3 regions of the Cytobacillus sp. FSL K6-0129 genome follow, and region 3 is predicted to be linked to each of the others. Evidence: a T-box and tRNA genes for the amino acid it is inferred to sense, from the RefSeq annotation. Region 3 holds a T-box; the other regions hold tRNA genes.
The links. The T-box of region 3 lies ahead of metG (methionine--tRNA ligase). A T-box ahead of a tRNA ligase gene usually reads a tRNA of that ligase, here a tRNA-Met.
Positions count from the first base shown of each region.

Region 1: it encodes a tRNA-Met, which carries the amino acid that the T-box ahead of metG (methionine--tRNA ligase) is inferred to sense. The anticodon was not compared.
Region 2: it encodes a tRNA-Met, which carries the amino acid that the T-box ahead of metG (methionine--tRNA ligase) is inferred to sense. The anticodon was not compared.

Region 1 is NZ_JBBOXM010000001.1:2,035,457-2,042,277, reverse strand. Features, by position in the region: rRNA gene MHI57_RS10120 (16S ribosomal RNA) at 1-315, shown strand, start outside; rRNA gene MHI57_RS10115 (23S ribosomal RNA) at 642-3,575, shown strand; rRNA gene rrf (5S ribosomal RNA) at 3,887-4,004, shown strand; tRNA gene MHI57_RS10105 (tRNA-Val) at 4,014-4,089, shown strand; tRNA gene MHI57_RS10100 (tRNA-Thr) at 4,106-4,181, shown strand; tRNA gene MHI57_RS10095 (tRNA-Lys) at 4,196-4,271, shown strand; tRNA gene MHI57_RS10090 (tRNA-Leu) at 4,289-4,373, shown strand; tRNA gene MHI57_RS10085 (tRNA-Gly) at 4,393-4,467, shown strand; tRNA gene MHI57_RS10080 (tRNA-Leu) at 4,474-4,562, shown strand; tRNA gene MHI57_RS10075 (tRNA-Arg) at 4,579-4,652, shown strand; tRNA gene MHI57_RS10070 (tRNA-Pro) at 4,661-4,737, shown strand; tRNA gene MHI57_RS10065 (tRNA-Ala) at 4,761-4,836, shown strand; tRNA gene MHI57_RS10060 (tRNA-Met) at 4,862-4,938, shown strand; tRNA gene MHI57_RS10055 (tRNA-Ile) at 4,952-5,028, shown strand; tRNA gene MHI57_RS10050 (tRNA-Ser) at 5,035-5,127, shown strand; tRNA gene MHI57_RS10045 (tRNA-Met) at 5,141-5,214, shown strand; tRNA gene MHI57_RS10040 (tRNA-Asp) at 5,218-5,294, shown strand; tRNA gene MHI57_RS10035 (tRNA-Phe) at 5,314-5,386, shown strand; tRNA gene MHI57_RS10030 (tRNA-His) at 5,396-5,471, shown strand; tRNA gene MHI57_RS10025 (tRNA-Gly) at 5,474-5,544, shown strand; tRNA gene MHI57_RS10020 (tRNA-Ile) at 5,552-5,628, shown strand; tRNA gene MHI57_RS10015 (tRNA-Asn) at 5,639-5,713, shown strand; tRNA gene MHI57_RS10010 (tRNA-Ser) at 5,717-5,807, shown strand; tRNA gene MHI57_RS10005 (tRNA-Glu) at 5,811-5,882, shown strand; gene glgB (1,4-alpha-glucan branching enzyme) at 6,062-6,821, shown strand, end outside.
Region 2 is NZ_JBBOXM010000001.1:2,241,026-2,247,846, forward strand. Features, by position in the region: gene MHI57_RS11170 (DUF4931 domain-containing protein) at 58-822, opposite strand; gene MHI57_RS11175 (FixH family protein) at 1,019-1,774, opposite strand; tRNA gene MHI57_RS11180 (tRNA-Arg) at 2,078-2,151, opposite strand; tRNA gene MHI57_RS11185 (tRNA-Asn) at 2,167-2,241, opposite strand; tRNA gene MHI57_RS11190 (tRNA-Ile) at 2,252-2,328, opposite strand; tRNA gene MHI57_RS11195 (tRNA-Gly) at 2,336-2,406, opposite strand; tRNA gene MHI57_RS11200 (tRNA-Leu) at 2,424-2,505, opposite strand; tRNA gene MHI57_RS11205 (tRNA-Cys) at 2,510-2,580, opposite strand; tRNA gene MHI57_RS11210 (tRNA-Gln) at 2,585-2,656, opposite strand; tRNA gene MHI57_RS11215 (tRNA-His) at 2,673-2,748, opposite strand; tRNA gene MHI57_RS11220 (tRNA-Trp) at 2,755-2,828, opposite strand; tRNA gene MHI57_RS11225 (tRNA-Tyr) at 2,832-2,915, opposite strand; tRNA gene MHI57_RS11230 (tRNA-Phe) at 2,929-3,004, opposite strand; tRNA gene MHI57_RS11235 (tRNA-Asp) at 3,024-3,100, opposite strand; tRNA gene MHI57_RS11240 (tRNA-Met) at 3,104-3,177, opposite strand; tRNA gene MHI57_RS11245 (tRNA-Ser) at 3,192-3,284, opposite strand; tRNA gene MHI57_RS11250 (tRNA-Met) at 3,301-3,374, opposite strand; tRNA gene MHI57_RS11255 (tRNA-Ala) at 3,400-3,475, opposite strand; tRNA gene MHI57_RS11260 (tRNA-Pro) at 3,499-3,575, opposite strand; tRNA gene MHI57_RS11265 (tRNA-Arg) at 3,584-3,657, opposite strand; tRNA gene MHI57_RS11270 (tRNA-Gly) at 3,661-3,735, opposite strand; tRNA gene MHI57_RS11275 (tRNA-Leu) at 3,759-3,840, opposite strand; tRNA gene MHI57_RS11280 (tRNA-Lys) at 3,850-3,925, opposite strand; tRNA gene MHI57_RS11285 (tRNA-Thr) at 3,940-4,015, opposite strand; tRNA gene MHI57_RS11290 (tRNA-Val) at 4,031-4,106, opposite strand; tRNA gene MHI57_RS11295 (tRNA-Glu) at 4,111-4,185, opposite strand; rRNA gene rrf (5S ribosomal RNA) at 4,216-4,332, opposite strand; rRNA gene MHI57_RS11305 (23S ribosomal RNA) at 4,603-6,821, opposite strand, start outside.
Region 3 is NZ_JBBOXM010000001.1:3,348,281-3,355,101, reverse strand. Features, by position in the region: gene MHI57_RS16890 (hypothetical protein) at 1-164, opposite strand, end outside; gene MHI57_RS16885 (aminoglycoside 6-adenylyltransferase) at 277-1,140, opposite strand; gene metG (methionine--tRNA ligase) at 1,202-2,842, opposite strand; T-box leader at 2,923-3,198, opposite strand; gene MHI57_RS16875 (hypothetical protein) at 3,624-4,163, opposite strand; gene MHI57_RS16870 (hypothetical protein) at 4,473-5,183, shown strand; gene MHI57_RS16865 (hypothetical protein) at 5,274-5,471, opposite strand; gene MHI57_RS16860 (cytochrome c biogenesis CcdA family protein) at 5,491-6,222, opposite strand; gene MHI57_RS16855 (nucleotidyltransferase domain-containing protein) at 6,269-6,821, opposite strand, start outside.

The sequences.
Region 1 (6,821 bases), 1.3 Mb from region 3:
CACGTGCTACAATGGATGGTACAAAGGGCTGCAAGACCGCGAGGTTTAGCCAATCCCATAAAACCATTCTCAGTTCGGATTGTAGGCTGCAACTCGCCTACATGAAGCCGGAATCGCTAGTAATCGCGGATCAGCATGCCGCGGTGAATACGTTCCCGGGCCTTGTACACACCGCCCGTCACACCACGAGAGTTTGTAACACCCGAAGTCGGTGGGGTAACCTTTTGGAGCCAGCCGCCTAAGGTGGGACAGATGATTGGGGTGAAGTCGTAACAAGGTAGCCGTATCGGAAGGTGCGGCTGGATCACCTCCTTTCTAAGGAATATACGGAATTAACTTGATGTTAGACTGTTCGTTCAGTTTTGAGAGTATAATCTCTCAATTCAATCGTTCTTTGAAAACTAGATAATGTAATGAAGAAGATTACCGAGTAATCGCCACCTTAGTTATTTTTTCTCTCTATATATTATAGATTGATTTAAGATACTAAACTTTTTTAATAAACACAACCGAGAGGGTTGTGAGAAGCAAGCAGTTCAAGGAAGCGAGCGAGGAAACACCGGAGTGTGCGTCTTGTGCACATGAGGATGTTGACGAGTGAGCTGACGCCGAAATGCGTAGCTTATCGCAAGCCGAACAATGGTTAAGTTAATAAGGGCGCACGGTGAATGCCTTGGCACTAGGAGCCGATGAAGGACGGGACTAACACCGATATGCTTCGGGGAGCTGTAAGTAAGCTTTGATCCGGAGATTTCCGAATGGGGAAACCCCCTATCCGTTATGGGATAGGATCCATACCTGAATACATAGGGTATGGAAGGCAGACCCGGGGAACTGAAACATCTAAGTACCCGGAGGAAGAGAAAGCAAACGCGATTCCCTGAGTAGCGGCGAGCGAAACGGGATTAGCCCAAACCAAGAGGCTTGCCTCTTGGGGTTGTAGGACATTCTATACGGAGTTACAAAGGAACGAGATAGACGAAGAGGTCTGGAAAGGCCCGCCATAGGAGGTAAAAGCCCTGTAGTTGAAACTTCGTTCCCTCCAGAGTGGATCCTGAGTACGGCGGGACACGAGAAATCCCGTCGGAAGCAGGGAGGACCATCTCCCAAGGCTAAATACTCCCTAGTGACCGATAGTGAACCAGTACCGTGAGGGAAAGGTGAAAAGCACCCCGGAAGGGGAGTGAAAGAGATCCTGAAACCGTGTGCCTACAAGTAGTTAGAGCCCGTTAATGGGTGATAGCGTGCCTTTTGTAGAATGAACCGGCGAGTTACGATTACATGCGAGGTTAAGTTGGACAGACGGAGCCGTAGCGAAAGCGAGTCTGAATAGGGCGAATTTAGTATGTGGTCGTAGACCCGAAACCAGGTGATCTACCCATGTCCAGGGTGAAGTCCAGGTAACACTGGATGGAGGCCCGAACCCACGTACGTTGAAAAGTGCGGGGATGAGGTGTGGGTAGCGGAGAAATTCCAATCGAACTTGGAGATAGCTGGTTCTCTCCGAAATAGCTTTAGGGCTAGCCTCATGCGTAAGAATCTTGGAGGTAGAGCACTGTTTGGACTAGGGGCCCTCATCGGGTTACCGAATTCAGACAAACTCCGAATGCCAAAGATTTATCCATGGGAGTCAGACTGCGAGTGATAAGATCCGTAGTCAAGAGGGAAACAGCCCAGACCACCAGCTAAGGTCCCAAAGTATACGTTAAGTGGAAAAGGATGTGGAGTTGCTTAGACAACCAGGATGTTGGCTTAGAAGCAGCCACCATTTAAAGAGTGCGTAATAGCTCACTGGTCGAGTGACTCCGCGCCGAAAATGTACCGGGGCTAAACGTATCACCGAAGCTGTGGATTGAACATCGTTGATGTTCAGTGGTAGGAGAGCGTTCTAAGGGCGTTGAAGCTAGACCGTAAGGACTGGTGGAGCGCTTAGAAGTGAGAATGCCGGTATGAGTAGCGAAAGATGGGTGAGAATCCCATCCACCGAATGCCTAAGGTTTCCTGAGGAAGGCTCGTCCGCTCAGGGTTAGTCGGGACCTAAGCCGAGGCTGAAAAGCGTAGGCGATGGACAACAGGTTGATATTCCTGTACCACCGTATTCTGTTTGAGTGATGGGGGGACGCAGGAGGATAGGGTAAGCGCACTATTGGATGTGCGTCTAAGCAGTTAGAGGGACCATGAGGCAAATCCCATGGTCATATACCTTGAGCTGTGATAGCGAGGGAAATTTAGTACCGAAGTTCTTGATTCCACACTGCCAAGAAAAGCCTCTAGCGAGGAATAAGGTGCCCGTACCGCAAACCGACACAGGTAGGCGAGGAGAGAATCCTAAGGTGAGCGAGAGAACTCTCGTTAAGGAACTCGGCAAAATGACCCCGTAACTTCGGGAGAAGGGGTGCTCATTAGGGTGTTAAAGCCTTGATGAGCCGCAGTGAATAGGCCCAGGCGACTGTTTAGCAAAAACACAGGTCTCTGCGAAGCCGCAAGGCGAAGTATAGGGGCTGACGCCTGCCCGGTGCTGGAAGGTTAAGAGGAGAGGTTAGCTCACGCGAAGCTTTGAATCGAAGCCCCAGTAAACGGCGGCCGTAACTATAACGGTCCTAAGGTAGCGAAATTCCTTGTCGGGTAAGTTCCGACCCGCACGAAAGGCGTAACGATCTGGGCACTGTCTCAACGAGAGACTCGGTGAAATTATAGTACCTGTGAAGATGCAGGTTACCCGCGACAGGACGGAAAGACCCCGTGGAGCTTTACTGTAGCCTGATATTGAATTTTGGTACAGCTTGTACAGGATAGGTAGGAGCCTTAGAAGCCGGAGCGCTAGCTTCGGTGGAGGCGTCGGTGGGATACTACCCTGGCTGTATTGAAATTCTAACCCACATCCCTTATCGGGATGGGAGACAGTGTCAGGTGGGCAGTTTGACTGGGGCGGTCGCCTCCTAAAGAGTAACGGAGGCGCCCAAAGGTTCCCTCAGAATGGTTGGAAATCATTCGTAGAGTGTAAAGGCACAAGGGAGCTTGACTGCGAGACCTACAAGTCGAGCAGGGACGAAAGTCGGGCTTAGTGATCCGGTGGTTCCGCATGGAAGGGCCATCGCTCAACGGATAAAAGCTACCCCGGGGATAACAGGCTTATCTCCCCCAAGAGTCCACATCGACGGGGAGGTTTGGCACCTCGATGTCGGCTCATCGCATCCTGGGGCTGTAGTCGGTCCCAAGGGTTGGGCTGTTCGCCCATTAAAGCGGTACGCGAGCTGGGTTCAGAACGTCGTGAGACAGTTCGGTCCCTATCCGTCGTGGGCGCAGGAAATTTGAGAGGAGCTGTCCTTAGTACGAGAGGACCGGGATGGACGCACCGCTGGTGTACCAGTTGTCTTGCCAAAGGCATCGCTGGGTAGCTATGTGCGGAAGGGATAAGTGCTGAAAGCATCTAAGCATGAAGCCCCCCTCGAGATGAGATTTCCCATAGCGCAAGCTAGTAAGATCCCTGAAAGATGATCAGGTTGATAGGTTAGAGGTGGAAGTGTGGCGACACATGCAGCTGACTAATACTAATCGATCGAGGACTTAACCAAAAACGAAAAGCGAAAGCGCCTTGCACAGGTGCGACAAGCATAAGACAGATTTGACAGGAGGTTGTTCTTTAACCTCATGACAAATTTGACTTATGACCTCGAGCACCTAGGCGCTGTAGCTGGACAATACGAAATGCGGGCGGCTCCAAGCCGCCGCAGCTAGACAGCACTACGTAAGTAGTCGCATCAGCAACGCATAGGCGATTACTCATAAATATCTTCTTCAACATTACCTAGTTTTCAGAGAATGATTTAAAATTTCTCTTGAAAATTTTATTAAAGACGTTATAATAATATATGTCTTTAAAAAGTCCGGTGGCGATAGCGAGAAGGTCACACCCGTTCCCATACCGAACACGGAAGTTAAGCTTCTAAAGCGCCGATGGTAGTTAGGGGCTGTCCCCTTGTGAGAGTAGGACGTTGCCGGGCATACATATTGGAGGATTAGCTCAGCTGGGAGAGCATCTGCCTTACAAGCAGAGGGTCGGCGGTTCGATCCCGTCATCCTCCACCATTTTTTGTGTGTATTTGCCGGCCTAGCTCAATTGGTAGAGCAACTGACTTGTAATCAGTAGGTTGGGGGTTCAAGTCCTCTGGCCGGCACCACTCGTGCTTTGTACGAGCCATTAGCTCAGTTGGTAGAGCATCTGACTTTTAATCAGAGGGTCGAAGGTTCGAGTCCTTCATGGCTCACCATTTGATCATTTTAATATGCGGGTGTGGCGGAATTGGCAGACGCACCAGACTTAGGATCTGGCGCCGCAAGGCGTGGGGGTTCGACTCCCTTCACCCGCACCATTTTTCATTTTAAATATTTGCGGAAGTAGTTCAGTGGTAGAACATCACCTTGCCAAGGTGAGGGTCGCGGGTTCGAATCCCGTCTTCCGCTCCAATATGTGCCGGGGTGGCGGAACTGGCAGACGCACAGGACTTAAAATCCTGCGGTAGGTGACTACCGTACCGGTTCGATTCCGGTCCTCGGCACCATTCTTTTTAAAATTAAGCGCCCGTAGCTCAATTGGATAGAGCGTTTGACTACGGATCAAAAGGTTAGGGGTTCGACTCCTCTCGGGCGCGTTTTGTATCGGGAAGTAGCTCAGCTTGGTAGAGCACTTGGTTTGGGACCAAGGGGTCGCAGGTTCGAATCCTGTCTTCCCGACCACTAGATATACATATATATTTTTAGGGGCCTTAGCTCAGCTGGGAGAGCGCCTGCTTTGCACGCAGGAGGTCAGCGGTTCGATCCCGCTAGGCTCCACCAATTAATTTTATACAAAATATTCTATGGCGGTGTAGCTCAGCTGGCTAGAGCGTACGGTTCATACCCGTGAGGTCGGGGGTTCGATCCCCTCCGCCGCTACCATAGATAGAATGATGGACCTTTAGCTCAGCTGGTTAGAGCAGACGGCTCATAACCGTCCGGTCGTAGGTTCGAGTCCTACAAGGTCCACCATTATTCGGAGGAATACCCAAGTCTGGCTGAAGGGATCGGTCTTGAAAACCGACAGGGGTGTTAAAGCCCGCGGGGGTTCGAATCCCTCTTCCTCCGCCATTCATATTATTATCGCGGGGTGGAGCAGTCCGGTAGCTCGTCGGGCTCATAACCCGAAGGTCGCAGGTTCAAATCCTGCCCCCGCAATCTGGTCCGGTAGTTCAGTTGGTTAGAATGCCTGCCTGTCACGCAGGAGGTCGCGGGTTCGAGTCCCGTCCGGACCGCCATTTACATATTTATTATTTTGGCTCAGTAGCTCAGTCGGTAGAGCAAAGGACTGAAAATCCTTGTGTCGGCGGTTCGATTCCGTCCTGAGCCATCTTTTATGGCGGTTGTGGCGAAGTGGTTAACGCATCGGATTGTGGTTCCGACATTCGTGGGTTCGATTCCCATCAGCCGCCCCATTGCGGGTGTAGTTTAGTGGTAAAACCTCAGCCTTCCAAGCTGATGATGAGGGTTCGATTCCCTTCACCCGCTTAAATAGGGGCCTATAGCTCAGCTGGTTAGAGCGCACGCCTGATAAGCGTGAGGTCGATGGTTCGAGTCCATTTAGGCCCACCATTTATATTATTCCGCAGTAGCTCAGTGGTAGAGCATTCGGCTGTTAACCGAACGGTCGTAGGTTCGAATCCTACCTGCGGAGCCATATGGAGAAGTACTCAAGTGGCTGAAGAGGCGCCCCTGCTAAGGGTGTAGGTCGGGCAACCGGCGCGAGGGTTCAAATCCCTCCTTCTCCGCCAGTTGGCCCCTTGGTCAAGCGGTTAAGACACCGCCCTTTCACGGCGGTAACACGGGTTCGAATCCCGTAGGGGTCATAAAAAAGAAGCTGTCAACATAAGTTGACAGCTTCTTTTTTATGTGGCTAACACTTTTTGGATGTTATATTATCTGTCATTAGATGTCAAAATAATTCGAAAAATAACAAGGGATTTTTATACTTAAGACGAATTATTTAAGAAAGAGTAATGTAATACAAGGAGTGGAATGAATTAAGATGAATACAACTGCATACCCCACTGAATTCGAAATGCACTTGTTTCATGAAGGAAGCTTATTTAAGGCATACGAACTGTTTGGATCACACCGTCATAAAGAAGGAGATAATTGGGTTACTTCCTTTACTATCTATGCTCCACATGCCACCTCAATATCATTAGTTGGTTCTTTTAATCATTGGAATGGCGAAGGTTTTTCATTAGATAAAGTAAATAAAGAGGGGATATGGAGAATTCAGCTAGATGGAGATTTAACAGGAGAACTTTATAAATATGCAATTAAGAACAAGGATGAACAAACTTTTTTAAAGGCTGATCCTTTTGCTTTTTGTTCAGAATTACGGCCTAGTACTGCTTCGATTGTTTATTCCTTAGAAGGTTACAAATGGAAGGACCAAGGCTGGCAAAAGGAAAAACAACAAAGGAAAGCATTTTCAGAACCTATGATGATATATGAGATGCACTTAGGTACATGGAAAAAGAGGAATGGCCTTTTATTGACATACAGTGAACTAGCAGAAGAAATCATTCCTTACGTAAAGGAGCATGGTTTTACACATATTGAATTGATGCCTATAATTGAACACCCTTATGATCGTTCATGGGGGTATCAAGGAACAGGCTATTATTCGGCTACTAGTAGATATGGTGAACCAAAAGATTTAATGTTTTTTATTGATCAATGTCATCAAAATAATATTGGTGTTATTTTAGATTGGGTACCAGGACATTTCTGTAAAGATCAACATGGGCTATATT
Region 2 (6,821 bases), 1.1 Mb from region 3:
GATGAAAATCACAACAGCTACGTATATTTCTTTTTTGTAACAAAGAAAAAATGCATATTATAATTGTACATATTTACTTTGAATATCCTTCACCATCCACATGATGTTATTAGGTACTTGTGGCAAGAAATATCCGATAAAAAGAGGGCTTGTTACATATCGAGGGACAATTTTTGCAAATATTTCATTCTCGAAATGGTAAAAGAATAGATTATAGCTGTTACATGTAAAAGGAAAATACCTCAAAATATATTTGGTTGCCATTTGAATATATTTAGCAAACGCTGCGATATCCTTTTTCTGTCCTAATTTAACATTAAATTCATAAAAACCAATACGTGGTTTATTAGATAAAGAAAATTCAGTATCACCATGTTGATCAATTAACTCTCCTACAAAATCGTCAGCCTGCACCTTATTTTGATATACGACATCATATAAACCTACAATTTGCATATGAGGATGAGCAATGCTTCCACCTGAATGAGGACCATGATTCTTGAAAAAAATCACAGATTTATATTTATCACTTTTCTCCATACTTAACCAATTGTCTAAACCAAATGTAATCAATCTGACTAAATGGTTGTCATCATACTGTGAAAGTTCCGTGTCACACTGATCTGTCTCGATTAAGACCGTTTGATGAGCATTTTCTAATACGGGATATTTATTCTCCAACCAAATGATCGGACCATCCTCCGCTATAATCTTCGTCAATTGTTCTCTCTGACAGAACGGACACACTTGTTCTTTATTCCTTATACTATTAGGTTTCTGTTTACCAATGCTTGTATTAAAAAATAAATGAGTATTTGTCATTTGTTATTCTCTCCTGATTTCAATTACTTACTTCTATTATAAAGGGCTTCTTCTTTATAGTGTGAAAGTTTGATTATGATTAGTATAAAATTCATCAATATTAAAGGCAACTTCACTTGCGTAACATGAAAACAAAAGTACATTATTAAATAAGATAAAAAAGATATTTGCATATGCAAATATCTTTCTTCTACTGTTAATTTACTATGACCTCAAATTCACTATGTTCATGTAATCCTTCATCATTTTCTACATGAACGACAATCTTGTATGTTCCATTATCAGTAAATGCATGTGTTGCTGTATACATCCCACTAGTTTCCTCTACTGCATCTACCCATGCCACCTGATGATCATCAATTGACTGAACGATTTCTAACCTCACATTTGCCTCTTCAAGTCCTTGTTCTTCTTTAGTAATATGAATATCAAATGGAGTTTCCTCATTCGTCTTAATATCAGCAGTAGGACTTATATGTATCGCTACATTTCCATCATGCTCATGTGCGCTGTGGCCTTGATTTTCTTCTTCGTTATCTATTTCAGCACTGCCTACCGCCACTTTAACTTTAGGCATAGTGTGCATACTTCTTGCGGTGACATGTGACTGAATATGATAGATAGCATCTTTTTCAAATGTATAGGATGCAACGTACTTGCCATCATTCTCGTGTTCTGCTTCTATTAATTCACCATTATCCTTTTTCCCATCTTCCCACAATTCAAATTTTACTTCATCTGCATCTTCCACAGACTCGTCTCCCTGAGTAACAGTAACTTCCAAGCGTACTTCTTCGTTCCTTTTAATCTGACTTGGTATCGAGATACTGGCATCGATTGCAGCAGGAACTGATCCTTCCCCACCACTAGAGTTTGCATCATTCTCTGCATTTCCACAAGCAGCAAGAAAAATAATCATAATTACAGAAAAGGTTGATATCCACTTCTTCATAAAAAGCCCCTCTTTCTTAAACATCTAATCTTTCTCATCTATATTACTAATAATATGTGTTAGAAAAGTGAAATAATTTGTTAATGAGAGAAATATGTAAAATAAAGAAAATATAGGTATAAAAAAAGATTTATTTGGAGAAACTTCTATTACAAGTGTAAATCCCCCTTTTTAGCTTCCATTCATGGAAGCTTTTTTTTTGTACTTATCTACAAAGCTTTCAACTAGATGCCTAGAAGCTTAATTTAAAATTAATCATACAAAAAAAGCTCATAAACCTTATAGAAGATTTAAGAGCTTTGACGCGCCTTAGAGGATTCGAACCTCTGACCCACAGCTTAGAAGGCTGTTGCTCTATCCAGCTGAGCTAAAGGCGCAAACTAAAATATGTATGGCTCCGCAGGTAGGATTCGAACCTACGACCGTTCGGTTAACAGCCGAATGCTCTACCACTGAGCTACTGCGGAATAATATAAATGGTGGGCCTAAATGGACTCGAACCATCGACCTCACGCTTATCAGGCGTGCGCTCTAACCAGCTGAGCTATAGGCCCCTATTTAAGCGGGTGAAGGGAATCGAACCCTCATCATCAGCTTGGAAGGCTGAGGTTTTACCACTAAACTACACCCGCATTTAAGAACTTCAACATACCGGTGGTCGGGGTCGAACCGACACTCCCGAAGGAACACGATTTTGAGTCGTGCGCGTCTGCCAATTCCGCCACACCGGCATAAAGGCAACACCCGGATTTGAACCGGGGATAAAGGTTTTGCAGACCTCTGCCTTACCACTTGGCTATGCTGCCATAACTGGGCTAGTAGGGTTCGAACCTACGAATGACGGAATCAAAATCCGTTGCCTTACCACTTGGCTATAGCCCAATAAAATGTTTAAAAATGGGGCGGCTGATGGGAATCGAACCCACGAATGTCGGAACCACAATCCGATGCGTTAACCACTTCGCCACAACCGCCATAATTGGCAGGGGTAGTAGGAATCGAACCCACATCAAAGGTTTTGGAGACCTTCGTTTTACCATTAAACTATACCCCTAGATGGTGGAGGGGGGCAGATTCGAACTGCCGAACCCGAAGGAGCGGATTTACAGTCCGCCGCGTTTAGCCACTTCGCTACCCCTCCAAAAAAGACTAAATGGTGGCTCAGGACGGAATCGAACCGCCGACACAAGGATTTTCAGTCCTTTGCTCTACCGACTGAGCTACTGAGCCAAAATAATAAATATGTAAATGGCGGTCCGGACGGGACTCGAACCCGCGACCTCCTGCGTGACAGGCAGGCATTCTAACCAACTGAACTACCGGACCAGATTGCGGGGGCAGGATTTGAACCTGCGACCTTCGGGTTATGAGCCCGACGAGCTACCGGACTGCTCCACCCCGCGATAATAAATATTAATGGCGGAGGAAGAGGGATTCGAACCCCCGCGGGCTTTAACACCCCTGTCGGTTTTCAAGACCGATCCCTTCAGCCAGACTTGGGTATTCCTCCATTAATAAAAAAGCAATAGCGGCGGAGGGGATCGAACCCCCGACCTCACGGGTATGAACCGTACGCTCTAGCCAGCTGAGCTACACCGCCATAGAATATTTTGTATAAAATTAATTGGTGGAGCCTAGCGGGATCGAACCGCTGACCTCCTGCGTGCAAAGCAGGCGCTCTCCCAGCTGAGCTAAGGCCCCTAAAAATATATATGTATATCTAGTGGTCGGGAAGACAGGATTCGAACCTGCGACCCCTTGGTCCCAAACCAAGTGCTCTACCAAGCTGAGCTACTTCCCGATACAAAACGCGCCCGAGAGGAGTCGAACCCCTAACCTTTTGATCCGTAGTCAAACGCTCTATCCAATTGAGCTACGGGCGCATATGGAGCGGAAGACGGGATTCGAACCCGCGACCCTCACCTTGGCAAGGTGATGTTCTACCACTGAACTACTTCCGCAAATATTCATTATAAAATACTAATGCGGGTGAAGGGAGTCGAACCCCCACGCCTTGCGGCGCCAGATCCTAAGTCTGGTGCGTCTGCCAATTCCGCCACACCCGCAAATATAAATGGTGAGCCATGAAGGACTCGAACCTTCGACCCTCTGATTAAAAGTCAGATGCTCTACCAACTGAGCTAATGGCTCGTACAAAGGACGAGTGGTGCCGGCCAGAGGACTTGAACCCCCAACCTACTGATTACAAGTCAGTTGCTCTACCAATTGAGCTAGGCCGGCAAATAAACACAAAAATGGTGGAGGATGACGGGATCGAACCGCCGACCCTCTGCTTGTAAGGCAGATGCTCTCCCAGCTGAGCTAATCCTCCAAAATGGTGACCCCTACGGGATTCGAACCCGTGTTACCGCCGTGAAAGGGCGGTGTCTTAACCGCTTGACCAAGGGGCCAAAAAATAACCCCAAAAATTGGGGTAGTTTGCCCGGCAGCGTCCTACTCTCACAAGGGGACAGCCCCTAACTACCATCGGCGCTGAGAAGCTTAACTTCCGTGTTCGGTATGGGAACGGGTGTGACCTTCTCGCTATCGCCACCGGACTATGAAATTGTAAGGGAATCGTTCCCTCAAAACTAGGTAATGTTGAAGAAGATATTTATGAGTAATCGCCTATGCGTTGCTGATGCGACTACTTACGTAGTGCTGTCTAGCTGCGGCGGCTTGGAGCCGCCCGCATTTCGTATTGTCCAGCTACAGCGCCTAGGTGCTCGAGGTCATAAGTCAAATTTGTCATGAGGTTAAAGAACAACCTCCTGTCAAATCTGTCTTATGCTTGTCGCACCTGTGCAAGGCGCTTTCGCTTTTCGTTTTTGGTTAAGTCCTCGATCGATTAGTATTAGTCAGCTGCATGTGTCGCCACACTTCCACCTCTAACCTATCAACCTGATCATCTTTCAGGGATCTTACTAGCTTGCGCTATGGGAAATCTCATCTCGAGGGGGGCTTCATGCTTAGATGCTTTCAGCACTTATCCCTTCCGCACATAGCTACCCAGCGATGCCTTTGGCAAGACAACTGGTACACCAGCGGTGCGTCCATCCCGGTCCTCTCGTACTAAGGACAGCTCCTCTCAAATTTCCTGCGCCCACGACGGATAGGGACCGAACTGTCTCACGACGTTCTGAACCCAGCTCGCGTACCGCTTTAATGGGCGAACAGCCCAACCCTTGGGACCGACTACAGCCCCAGGATGCGATGAGCCGACATCGAGGTGCCAAACCTCCCCGTCGATGTGGACTCTTGGGGGAGATAAGCCTGTTATCCCCGGGGTAGCTTTTATCCGTTGAGCGATGGCCCTTCCATGCGGAACCACCGGATCACTAAGCCCGACTTTCGTCCCTGCTCGACTTGTAGGTCTCGCAGTCAAGCTCCCTTGTGCCTTTACACTCTACGAATGATTTCCAACCATTCTGAGGGAACCTTTGGGCGCCTCCGTTACTCTTTAGGAGGCGACCGCCCCAGTCAAACTGCCCACCTGACACTGTCTCCCATCCCGATAAGGGATGTGGGTTAGAATTTCAATACAGCCAGGGTAGTATCCCACCGACGCCTCCACCGAAGCTAGCGCTCCGGCTTCTAAGGCTCCTACCTATCCTGTACAAGCTGTACCAAAATTCAATATCAGGCTACAGTAAAGCTCCACGGGGTCTTTCCGTCCTGTCGCGGGTAACCTGCATCTTCACAGGTACTATAATTTCACCGAGTCTCTCGTTGAGACAGTGCCCAGATCGTTACGCCTTTCGTGCGGGTCGGAACTTACCCGACAAGGAATTTCGCTACCTTAGGACCGTTATAGTTACGGCCGCCGTTTACTGGGGCTTCGATTCAAAGCTTCGCGTGAGCTAACCTCTCCTCTTAACCTTCCAGCACCGGGCAGGCGTCAGCCCCTATACTTCGCCTTGCGGCTTCGCAGAGACCTGTGTTTTTGCTAAACAGTCGCCTGGGCCTATTCACTGCGGCTCATCAAGGCTTTAACACCCTAATGAGCACCCCTTCTCCCGAAGTTACGGGGTCATTTTGCCGAGTTCCTTAACGAGAGTTCTCTCGCTCACCTTAGGATTCTCTCCTCGCCTACCTGTGTCGGTTTGCGGTACGGGCACCTTATTCCTCGCTAGAGGCTTTTCTTGGCAGTGTGGAATCAAGAACTTCGGTACTAAATTTCCCTCGCTATCACAGCTCAAGGTATATGACCATGGGATTTGCCTCATGGTCCCTCTAACTGCTTAGACGCACATCCAATAGTGCGCTTACCCTATCCTCCTGCGTCCCCCCATCACTCAAACAGAATACGGTGGTACAGGAATATCAACCTGTTGTCCATCGCCTACGCTTTTCAGCCTCGGCTTAGGTCCCGACTAACCCTGAGCGGACGAGCCTTCCTCAGGAAACCTTAGGCATTCGGTGGATGGGATTCTCACCCATCTTTCGCTACTCATACCGGCATTCTCACTTCTAAGCGCTCCACCAGTCCTTACGGTCTAGCTTCAACGCCCTTAGAACGCTCTCCTACCACTGAACATCAACGATGTTCAATCCACAGCTTCGGTGATACGTTTAGCCCCGGTACATTTTCGGCGCGGAGTCACTCGACCAGTGAGCTATTACGCACTCTTTAAATGGTGGCTGCTTCTAAGCCAACATCCTGGTTGTCTAAGCAACTCCACATCCTTTTCCACTTAACGTATACTTTGGGACCTTAGCTGGTGGTCTGGGCTGTTTCCCTCTTGACTACGGATCTTATCACTCGCAGTCTGACTCCCATGGATAAATCTTTGGCATTCGGAGTTTGTCTGAATTCGGTAACCCGATGAGGGCCCCTAGTCCAAACAGTGCTCTACCTCCAAGATTCTTACGCATGAGGCTAGCCCTAAAGCTATTTCGGAGAGAACCAGCTATCTCCAAGTTCGATTGGAATTTCTCCGCTACCCACACCTCATCCCCGCACTTTTCAACGTACGTGGGTTCGGGCCTCCATCCAGTGTTACCTGGACTTCACCCTGGACATGGGTAGATCACCTGGTTTCGGGTC
Region 3 (6,821 bases):
TCTAAATCTCTTCTTGTCACAACAGGATCCGCCGCATTCCAGCGCACAGTGCGAATGAAATAATACGTTTTAATTGGGTGAAAGACTACTTTTGAATGGGGAAAAGCATCGAAAGTAAATTCAATCGCTCCCCGTTTTTTATAAGAATAGGAAAGAATATTCATTGTGTGAATCCATCCCTTTGCTTTTAAGTCGTACAATTCTTTACCCTTATACGAAAGGTCTTCAATCCCTTTTTCCGCTTTTTCCTCTCATTCTTTAAGTAGCCTATCTCCTTCACGCTTTCGGTAATTGCCTAACCCCCTCCAAATACGCCAACATGCGGCGATCATCATTGATAGGATAAGAGAATCGAAGGTGATTAGCCACTTCTTGAGCTAACGCACGAAACAATTCGCATGTGGTCATAACTGCTTCCCACATATTTTCCTCATCTCCATCACTATAAGTTTTTCTGTACATCTCCCAATAGGAAGGAGGGAGATAACACTTATAATATTTTTCTAACTTACCAGTAGAAATACGAAAATCATATTGAATACCGATCCACCAATCGACCATTTTGTTTAATGCGTCTCTTATGTCAGAGTTAAACATTGCTTGAGCATATGGCCATTCATCTCGCCAAATGCCTTTCGCCACATTTTGTAGACACCACCAGAAGTTATTTGTATAAGCATCATATTCACCTTCACTCGGTGTTTGCACGTGGTAATCGACATCTGTCGGAGGAGGAATAATGGGCAAGTACTCACCTTTATCTAATAAAGGAACAGTCAGTTTATCTTCCCCATATTCTTTTCGCATCACTTCCTTCGTTTGAAAGCGAAGATCGATGCGATTGCCGTCTGTAAATAGCATCAGAAAACCATAACTCTTGAAGTCTTGCACTATTTCTTTACCAAAATCATTTTTATCTGGTTCTTGCTTCATAATCAACTCGCCGAATGATGCGATCCAATTTTGATTTTTAATAAAAGGCTCGGTATCTTCAACGACATAAACAATATCATAATCTTGAAACTGGTCTCTTGGGACATTTATATTTGTTCTGGAACCGTTCATATAGACAGCAAAAATCCTCTCTTCGTTTTTTGCAAAGTCTATAATCGTAGCCATCATTTCTGTTTCTGACCTCATCACTTCACCACCCAAGTATTGGTTCTTTGTTTGCTAAGTAAAGTCCTGCTTCCGGCGATTATTAGATAAGTGATTGTGCTTGTAATCTCGTTAATTCTTTTTCAATGTTCTCTACATCAATGCGCGCAAACAATGGTTCAACTGGTGCAGTGAGTGTCACACCATTCAAAACAACCTCTTGCCATCTCCGCTCTTGGACATTGAGTAATTCAAATACCTTTTCACTTGAAAACGGTAAAAAAGGAGAAAGTAATTGCGCGAGGTTGGCAAGAAGATAAACACAATTAGCTAACGTTTTTTCACAAGTTCCTTGATCCTCATGCCATTGTTGCCATGGCTTTTGCTCATCAAAATATTTATTAGATTTTCGCACATAGGCGAATATATTCTCTAGGGCTTGCTTCATGCTCCCTTGTTCAATGAGGTTTCCAACTTCTTGATATAAGCAGTTAATTTCTCCTTTTATCTTTTCATCAATATCCGTCGTTGTAATGACACCGGCAAATGATTTTTCAATAAACTTCAACGTACGATTCACAAAATTCCCATATGCACCGAGCAATTCGCTATTATGACTATAGATAAACTCTATCCAAGAAAAATCGGCATCGCGATTCTCCGGTGCATTAATCGTAAGAAAGTAGCGAATCGAATCTGGTTCATATCTTTCTAAGAAATCAGGCACCCAAACAGCCCAATTTTTACTCGTCGATAACTTCTTTTTTTCTAAAGTAACATATTCGTTGGAAATCACCCTTGTCGGCAATGCCGCAATTCCTATTCCTTGTAAAATGGCGGGCCAAATGACCGTGTGGAACGGGATATTATCTTTTCCGTGCACATAATACGAGGTTGTTTCATTTGACCAAAAATGATGATCATCCTGATTGTTTTCTTCGGCCCACTTTTTACTTGCTGAATAATAGCCTGAAACCGCCTCAATCCATACATACACCTTTTTATCTTCATAACCAGAAACAGGGACACTGACACCGATTGGTAGATCTCGAGAAATGGCTCTGTCGTGCAAGCCTTCACCTAAATACCTTTTCGTTAAATGCAGTGCATTCTCTCTCCATAAATGTTGCACCTCAGCCCGTTGTGTATATTTCTCCAAATCAGCTTGTAAGTCACTTAGTGCAAAATAAAAATGTTCTGTCTCCCTTGTCGTCGGTGTGTGACCACAAATTTTACAGCTGCGTTCATGAAGTTCAAGGGGCTCTAAGATGGTTGCACAATGATCACATTGATCACCTCTGGCAGGTTCATTGCAAACTGGACATAATCCTTCCACATAGCGGTCTGGCAAGAACTGCTGACAATGGTCACAATAGGTTTGCTCTACCTTTCGCTTGTAGATCAAGCCTTTTTCTAAAAGCGCTAAAAATATTTCTTGTACTACATGATGATGATGAGCTGTATCTGTTCTTGTATAAATATCATAAGAAAAACCTAATTGCGTAAAGCAATCAACAAACTCTTGGTGATAGTGATCCGCTATCGCCTGCGGCTCTACCCCCGCCTGTCTTGCCTTCACAGTAATCGGTGTACCATTACAATCACTGCCTGAAACATATAGCACTTTTTCTCCTTTTAAACGATAATATCTTGCCAAAATGTCTCCAGGTAGCAAACTTGAAACATGACCGAGATGTAAAGATCCATTTGCATAAGCCCACGCCCCACCAATAAAAATACTCATCTTCTATTCCCCCTAAATTGTTAGCCTGATTGATTGAGACATGACTGCAAACAAAAAACCTCGCCCCATAGCTATTTCTAGCTAAGGGCGAGGTTTACACCACGCGTTACCACCTTATTTCACAAATAGGTTACCCTACTTGCCTCATCAAGTACGCCAGTCCCAATCGGCCTTTATACTGTGACATTGATAACGAGTGCCAAAACTCGGTGTAGCCTACTTATACTTATAAACAAGTATGTTCAGTACACAGCTCAGAGACCATTTTCGAATGATTGCTTTTTGCTTCTTCTCAGCTACCGAAGCTCTCTGCTTAAAAAACGACACATTCTACTTTTTCTCTTCATTGCTTTTAGAGTGAAAATATTTAAATGTAATTGTAATCAACTGGGTTTTGAAAGTCAATGGGAGAAGTGAAAGGCAAATGTGTTTTGCTCGGCTTTCGTGGCGGATTTTCTGGCTGAGTGACTCGCTAATGCTATTTGCTCGGCTTTCGTGGCTGATTTTCTAACTGAATGACTCGCTAATGCCCTATTTGCTCGGCTTTCGTGACGAATTTTCTGACTGAATGACTTGCTAATGCTATTTGCTCGGCTTTCGTGGCTGATTTTCTGACTGAATGACTCGCTAATGCTATTTGCTCGGCTTTCGTGGCGGATTTTCTAACTGAATGACTTGCTAATGCTATTTGCTCGGCTTTCGTGGCGGATTTTCTAACTGAATGACTCGCTAATGCTATTTGCTCGGCTTTCGTGGCGGATTTTCTAACTGAATGACTCGCCTATGCTATTTGCTCGGCTTTCGTGACGGATTTTCTGGCTGAATGACTCGCTAATGCTATTTGCTCGGCTTTCGTGGCGGATTTTCTGACTGAGTGAATCGCTAATACTATTTGCTCGGCTTTCGTGACGGATTTTCTGGCTGTATGACTTGCTAATGCTATTTGCTCGGCTTTCGTGGCAGATTTTCTGACTGAGTGACTCGCTAATGCTATTTGCTCGGCTTTCGTGGCGGATTTTCTGACTGAGTGACTCGCTAATGCTATTTGCTCGGCTTTCGTGACGGATTTTCTGGCTGAATGACTTGCTAATGCTATTTGCTCGGCTTTCGTGACGGATTTTCTGGCTGAATGACTTGCTAATGCTATTTGCTCGGCTTTCGTGGCGGGTTTTCTAGTTGAATGGCTCGCTAATGCTATTTGCTCGGCTTTCGTGACGGATTTTCTGGCTGAATGACTTGCTAATGCTATTTGCTCGGCTTTCGTGGCGGATTTTCGTGCTGAATGACTCGCTAACGCTTCCTTTTTTACTTTTTTCACCATTGTTGGTTGTGTATTTCGGCCAAATCACGGGTCTTTATCTATTTCTCGGCGGCACGGGAAAACAATATTTGCCGACGATTTATCTTTCGATTACCAATGAAAGGCCTGGGCTCATAGGGCAGGCACGCGGCGTCATCTACCACTGACCATGGATTATTCTTTTCCCTCTCATAGCTTACTTATTACTACTATTGGCCTTTTATCTCGTCTCGTCAGGTTAAATAACCAGACAAATAAAAATTGGCGGAGGATGACTCATTTATGATTTTTGGGTATATAGAAGGGTAGAGAAATAGGAGGGGAATCACCATGACCATTGAATCCATCATCATTGGCGTTATTCTTATATTCATTCAACTTTTTGCACTAAGGATTATTAAATGGCTACCAATGAAAGAGCAGAAAATACTTTCACTTTCCGGCGGTGTGGCGATCGCTTATGTATTTGTATATATTCTCCCTTCCATGCATGAAGAACAAGATAAGTTAGGTGGCACACTAGCGATCGATTCCGAACTATACTTCTTAGGGTTGATCGGATTAATTGTTTACTATAGTGTGTATAAATTCGCAAAATCTACAAAAGCGCAAAAAATGAACCAAAACGCCGCCTATTTTGTGCAAGCAACTTTTTTCGCTATCTATACATTTATGGTTTCTTATATTGTATTCTCATCTGATGTTCACTCTGGTGAAGCTTTATTTTATGGATTAGCCATCGGTCTTCACTTTATCGGCATATCCTATCATATTGGAAAAGAAAACGAGGATATTCACCATCAATACGGACGCTTTCTATTTGCGATAGCTACGCTTATAGGGGCACTTGCCGGATCAATGGGCCCTACTACAGGGTTATTCGTCCACTCCATCATCGCTTTCAGTTCAGGCGCAATGATCTTTAATGTCATCAGTAAAGAGTTACCGGAGGAAGACTATGCCCACCTGCCCACTTTCTTATTGGCTTCCCTTTTGTACTCATTGATTCTCTTTACTCTTAAAACCGTCTTTAATTGGTAAATAAAAAGAGAAAACCCAATTTAAATGACATGAGCAAATTCCCAGAAACATTTGTTCATGTCTTTTTTATGGTTTTGTACTCAACTCTTCCTACTTACTTTTTCTGTAAAGTATAGCACTAGTAAGAATCATAACGACTGTACCAATCATTAATAAACTGTTTGGGATCCAATACAATTCACTCGGTAAAGTACTAAAAAATATGATAGACAGCACGATCAAAGGTAGCATGCCTAAAATAAACAGACGGATGATTGGGTTTTGCCACTTTATATTAAACTGATTCAACTAATTGTCCCCCTTTGTGCTAACTAGTAATCATCCCCCACAACCCTTTCAAAAAGAATTCCGCCTTCGCTCCCCAAATGTTGATGACATACACTTGATCAAAATAGACCATTACCCCAATAATAATCAAAATGAAACCACCCATTTTCATCAAATGACTCGAATATTTATGAAAGAATCGCACCTTCTCAATAGCAAAACCTAGTAAAATAAACGGTATAGAAAATCCTAACGAATAAGCTGTAATATGGATAAAAGTTTGTTCTGGTGGTTGAGCCAAACTAGCGTAAATAATAGCACCTAAGATGGGGCCAATACATGGGATCCAAGCGGCAGCAAAAATGACGCCTACTAAGTATGAACTCAAAAAAGTTCCTGCTTGTTTATATTTAAAGAGGCGTATCTCCTTCATAAGAAGTTTCGGCTGAAAAAAACCCATTAAAAATATCCCCATCATAACAAGGAAAATCCCACCAAACATGCGAATGAGATCATTATATTCTCTAAAAAACTCCCCAAGAAAACTCGCAGAAAAACCCAATACATAGTTTAAAGATGCTAATCCGAAACAAAACGCAACCGCATGAAGGATTACCTTCGACTGTGCACCATGCTTTTGTTTCAGGTCATTTACCGATACCCCGGTAATATAAGAGATAAAAGTCGGATATAACGGTAGCGTACACGGAGAGAAAAATGCCAATAGCCCGCCTAATAATGCTAAGGTTACTGTCATATTCATTATATCCATCACTAGGTATCCTCCTGATCCATTTAAGTAAGTGTATTTCAGTATCTTACAGTAATTCTAACCACTTATGATATGGCATATGTAATTGCATCGCCGTTTGTAGCCATTTCTTTTCTTCAGAAGATAGGAAATCGACGACTCGAAGAAAGTCCTCTTGATCTTTCGCTCTCGTATCTTTCGCTTTATATAACAACACCACTTCGGGGCTCAAATATGGAATATCTTCTATGTGTACGGACTTCATTTTTTCAAATGAATAACGAATACGCTCATCTCTTCTAAAGATCCAATCGTTATGTTGGATTTCATTCAACAATACCTCTAAAGAAGTACCATTTATCACATTCTGGCAATGAATTTCATGAATCGGTCGCTGTAAGTTTTCTCCTTCCCAAATAACTAGTTCACCATTCACCACTTTCTGAAGCCTCCATTGTTTAAGGTGATTTTTTACATGCGCTTGATCATGACGAAATACAGCGATTTCAATATCTTTATGTTCTCTAGTCTTTTGACCGATATGCAAATCAATCGCCCAACCACCCGCAATAAACCACGGTTTATCAAATCCCGACATGAGTTCCTTTATTCTATGACAA